One region of the Paenibacillus sp. V4I7 genome, then DNA from elsewhere that is predicted to be linked to it. Evidence: a T-box and tRNA genes for the amino acid it is inferred to sense, from the RefSeq annotation. Region 1 holds a T-box; the other holds one or more tRNA genes.
What was found. The T-box of region 1 lies ahead of tyrS (tyrosine--tRNA ligase). A T-box ahead of a tRNA ligase gene usually reads a tRNA of that ligase, here a tRNA-Tyr.
Positions count from the first base shown of each region.

Region 2: it has a tRNA-Tyr gene. The T-box ahead of tyrS (tyrosine--tRNA ligase) is inferred to sense a tRNA for this amino acid. The anticodon was not compared.

Region 1 covers NZ_JAUSZD010000002.1:3,741,486-3,743,940, reverse strand. The annotation lists gene QFZ80_RS18475 (transglycosylase domain-containing protein) at 1-684, opposite strand, end outside; T-box leader at 813-1,091, shown strand; gene tyrS (tyrosine--tRNA ligase) at 1,143-2,402, shown strand; gene rpsD (30S ribosomal protein S4) at 2,448-2,455, opposite strand, start outside.
Region 2 covers NZ_JAUSZD010000002.1:6,981,934-6,984,388, forward strand. The annotation lists gene QFZ80_RS32645 (GMC family oxidoreductase) at 1-385, shown strand, start outside; gene QFZ80_RS32650 (MTH1187 family thiamine-binding protein) at 479-781, shown strand; tRNA gene QFZ80_RS32655 (tRNA-Lys) at 897-969, opposite strand; tRNA gene QFZ80_RS32660 (tRNA-Tyr) at 979-1,060, opposite strand; tRNA gene QFZ80_RS32665 (tRNA-Phe) at 1,107-1,179, opposite strand; tRNA gene QFZ80_RS32670 (tRNA-Asp) at 1,226-1,302, opposite strand; tRNA gene QFZ80_RS32675 (tRNA-Thr) at 1,313-1,388, opposite strand; tRNA gene QFZ80_RS32680 (tRNA-Val) at 1,402-1,477, opposite strand; tRNA gene QFZ80_RS32685 (tRNA-Met) at 1,497-1,570, opposite strand; tRNA gene QFZ80_RS32690 (tRNA-Ser) at 1,598-1,689, opposite strand; rRNA gene QFZ80_RS32695 (23S ribosomal RNA) at 1,769-2,455, opposite strand, start outside.

The DNA.
Region 1 (2,455 bases):
AGCGGCTTGAGCAACGTTTAACTTATCCAGATCGTCGATGTTAAAGAGGCCTTTGGCAGCTGCTTTAATCCCATATAGATTATAGCCTGTCGCGCCATTGCCATAAGGAATTTTGTTTAAATAAGCAAGCAAAATTTCATCCTTGGACATTAGGCGTTCCATCCGCAGCGCGAGCAGCAGCTCTCTTGCTTTACGGCCATCATCGCGGTCGAGTGTAAGAAATACCCGTCTGGCAAGCTGTTGCGTAATCGTACTTCCACCTGTTTGTACTTCTTCGTTCAGCAGTTTCTGAGTTACTGCCCGATAAAGCCCGCGGATATCGATCCCGCGATGGTTGTAGAAGTCTTTGTCTTCAATGGCGAGGACAGCGTCTAACAGAAGTTGCGGAATATCGTCTAGCTGAGCGAGACGCCGATCTTCTTCTGTTCGCAATTGCCCAATGACGGTATCATCATTGAAGTAAGCGAAACCTGTGACTGCATTTTCCTGCATCTGCTGACGTATGGCCTCTTCCGTGCGCACAGGATCTTTTTTGACTAGGGCACTGACATACCCGAATGCGGCAGATCCACCGACAATTCCCGCCAAAAAGGCACTAATGATGGTCCATTTTAAGGTAATCCAAGTTACTTTGAATGTAGTTCTCACCCAAGGGCGATTCCATTTAGCGAAAAAATTGCGCATAAGTTCCAATATCCTCCTTACATGAACCCTAATAGTATACCATAACTGCCCCATTTGCGGTAATGATGAAGCGAAGAAACGATGCCGACATGGTTTGACAACACCCGGAAACATGTGATAAATTTTTATCAAATGCGTTGAAAGATCAGCAGTAGGTAGCTTGTGGATGCTTTCAGAGAGCCGGTGGAGGGTGCGAACCGGTACCTGCAGGTTAGTGAATTACGGTCTTGAGCAGTGAATGGGAACCTGCAGCCAAATTAAGCTGCACAAGTAGTATTTGCCGATTAAACCCCGTTAAAGGTTCTTGAGTGAAAATAGCTAGCCGTGCACATAACACCTGTTATAGATGTACGTAACTACTGTTTTAATTAGGGTGGTACCGCGAGTCAAGTCTTCTCGTCCCTTTGTGGATAAGAAGGCTTTTTTTGTATGTTTAAGGAAAAAGGAGATGGATGAACATGGATATTTTGAAGGATTTGGAGTTTCGCGGACTGCTTCATCAAATTACAGATCGAGAGGGCTTAGACAAAAAGCTTAGCGAGGAGCGTGTTACGCTTTATTGCGGCTTTGACCCGACTGCGGACAGCTTGCACATCGGTAGCTTGCTGCCTATTCTAACTCTGAGACGCTTTCAGCTCGCTGGTCACGTTCCTCTAGCACTCGTTGGCGGGGGAACAGGACTGATTGGTGATCCTAGCGGAAAAGCCAATGAGCGAACACTCAATGGGCCTGAAGTTGTTGAGGCTTGGTCACAAAGCATCAAAAATCAGTTATCGCGCTTTCTCGACTTCTCCACCGAAATTGAAAATAGTGCAGAGCTTGTTAACAATTACGATTGGTTAGGATCTCTGAACGTCATCGAATTCCTTCGTGATGTAGGCAAAAACTTTACCGTTAATTACATGTTGGCAAAGGATTCTGTTGATTCACGGATCTCCAAAGGGATTTCTTTCACAGAGTTCAGTTATATGATTCTGCAGTCTTACGATTTCCTGAAGCTCAATGAAACGAAAAATTGCTCTGTGCAAATTGGCGGAAGTGACCAATGGGGTAACATTACAGCTGGCCTTGAGCTTATCGGTAAGTCCACAGATAAACGTGCTTACGGGGTAACCTTGCCGCTTGTGACAAAGAGTGATGGTCAAAAGTTCGGGAAGACAGAAGGCGGAGCTATTTGGTTGGATGCAAGTAAAACGTCTCCTTATCAGTTCTACCAATTCTGGTTGGGCACAGCCGACAACGATGTCATCCGTTTCCTGAAATATTTTACTTTCGTTTCTCATGAGGAAATCGAACGTCTTGAGGAAGAAGTGCAAGCTCAGCCTGAGAAAAGAGAGGCACAGAAACTGCTTGCCCATGAAGTTACGAAGCTTGTACACGGCGGGGACGCGTTAGAAAGTGCTCTTAACATTACAACGGCTTTATTCAGTGGTAATATTCAGGACCTTTCTCGTACGGAGATTGAAGAAGCGTTCAAGGATGTTCCATCTACAACCATAGAACAAGATGATATTGCGTTGGTTGATTTACTGATTTCCGTAGGAGCAGCACCGTCCAAACGTCAAGCACGTCAAGATATTGAAAGCGGAGCTGTCACGGTCAATGGTGTTAAAATGACGCAATTCGATGCCGTTACCAAAGATCTGGGTAGGCTCGGAGAGTCTTACCTTGTTATTCGCCGCGGTAAAAAGAATTACTACCTTGTCCAGTTTGCTTAACGAAAAAAAAGCCCCTTAGGGAAATCCCTGAGGGGCTTGCTTTTATTAACGGC
Region 2 (2,455 bases), 3.2 Mb from region 1:
ACCACAATGGGACAACCATATCTCCTTATCCGCTGAAAAAGATGAAAACGGAATGCCTCGTGCCTCCGTGACCTTCAATTATGGAGATAACGATCTTAAATTAATCGATCACGCAGTAGAGAATATGAAACTTATCCTCAAAGCAGCCGGAGGCGAGGTTGCCTACGTGGTATCTGATACACAGCATCTCATGGGCGGCTGCCGCATGGGGAATAATCCAGCTACCTCCGTCGTCAATTCTTACGGTCAAAGCCACGACATCCCGAATTTGTTCATTTGCGATGCGAGTCTCTTCGTAACCTCCAGTGGAGGGAATCCCACCAACACGGTCATGGCGCTTGCAGCTAGAACTGCCGATTATATTATTGAACTTGCTAGCTCTTAATTGGCAAGCTAGCTTCATGGTGAATTGCATTGCCTGTAGTTACTCATCTACAATGGAAGAGAGCTTTAGACAATGAAAGGAGAAGTGACCTCCATGGCTATCGCAGAATTCACCATTATCCCTATAGGAACAGCTACCACCAGTCTTAGCGGTTATGTTGCAGATCTGCACAAAGAACTAGAGAAACATTCCGATATCGCTTTTGAAATGACACCTATGGGTACCATTCTAGAGGGTCCCATAGATCGATTGCTTGAAGTCATTCGAGCCGCCCACGAAGTCCCTTTTACGAATGGTGCAGAGCGAGTCTCGACATCTATCAAAATCGACGATCGCCGTGACAAACCGGCCTCTATGAAGCAAAAAATGAAGTCCGTTGCAGACAAGTTGAAATAGAAAAAAGCATCCTGCTTATGGATGCTTTTTCTTTATGTAAGGGGCGAACTCTGCCTTTTGGAGATTATATAAAACAAAAAAAGACCTCACGGCCTTCAACGTTTACTTATAAAAGTGAGTCATGTAGGATTCGAACCTACGACACCCTGATTAAAAGTCAGGTGCTCTACCAACTGAGCTAATGACTCAAGGTAAAATGGAGGCTGATGGATTCGAACCACCGAACTCGAAGAGAGCAGATTTACAGTCTGCCGTGTTTAGCCACTTCACTAAGCCTCCAGATGAGAGATAACCATGCTGCATTGTTGCAGCACAACCATCTCAATGGCTCGGGACGGAATCGAACCGCCGACACGAGGATTTTCAGTCCTCTGCTCTACCGACTGAGCTACCGAGCCTTATGTAATTGTCTTTAGCTTGTCCTAATTTACTAAAAAAAATAAATGGCGGAGCTGACGGGATTCGAACCCGCGGTCTCCTGCGTGACAGGCAGGCATGTTAGGCCACTACACCACAGCTCCAAACTATAAATGGTGCCGTCGAGAGGACTTGAACCCCCAACCTACTGATTACAAGTCAGTTGCTCTACCAGTTGAGCTACAACGGCATAAAGATAAAAATGGTGGAGGCTGACGGGATCGAACCGCCGACCCTCTGCTTGTAAGGCAGATGCTCTCCCAGCTGAGCTAAGCCTCCGACTGGATTGGTTTTATGATAGCGGCAGAGGGGCTCGAACCCCCGACCTTACGGGTATGAACCGTACGCTCTAGCCAGCTGAGCTACGCCGCCACACAAAAGGTATATATATTTGGAAACTGGCGGAGAGAGAGGGATTCGAACCCTCGCACCACTTACGCAGTCTAACCCCTTAGCAGAGGGTCCCCTTATAGCCACTTGGGTATCTCTCCAAGATATATATACACTCAGGAAATATTATTCCCTGAAAACTAGATACGAAACTTGCGTAAAGTTAGAATTTTAGGTTTATTGGTTAAGCCCTCGACCGATTAGTATTCGTCAGCTGCATGCATTGCTGCACTTCCACCTCGAACCTATCAACCTCGTCGTCTACAAGGGGTCTTACATACTGGGAAATCTCATCTTGAGGGGGGCTTCGCGCTTAGATGCTTTCAGCGCTTATCCCCTCCGTACATAGCTACCCAGCGATGCCTCTGGCGAGACAACTGGTACACCAGCGGTACGTCCATCCCGGTCCTCTCGTACTAAGGACAGCTCCTCTCAAATTTCCTACGCCCGCGACAGATAGGGACCGAACTGTCTCACGACGTTCTGAACCCAGCTCGCGTACCGCTTTAATGGGCGAACAGCCCAACCCTTGGGACCTACTTCAGCCCCAGGATGCGATGAGCCGACATCGAGGTGCCAAACCTCCCCGTCGATGTGGACTCTTGGGGGAGATAAGCCTGTTATCCCCAGGGTAGCTTTTATCCGTTGAGCGATGGCCCTTCCATTCGGTACCACCGGATCACTAAGTCCGACTTTCGTCCCTGCTCGACTTGTAGGTCTCGCAGTCAAGCTCCCTTATGCCTTTGCACTCTGCGAATGATTTCCAACCATTCTGAGGGAACCTTTAAACGCCTCCGTTACATTTTAGGAGGCGACCGCCCCAGTCAAACTGCCCACCTGACACTGTCCCCATACCGGATCACGGTA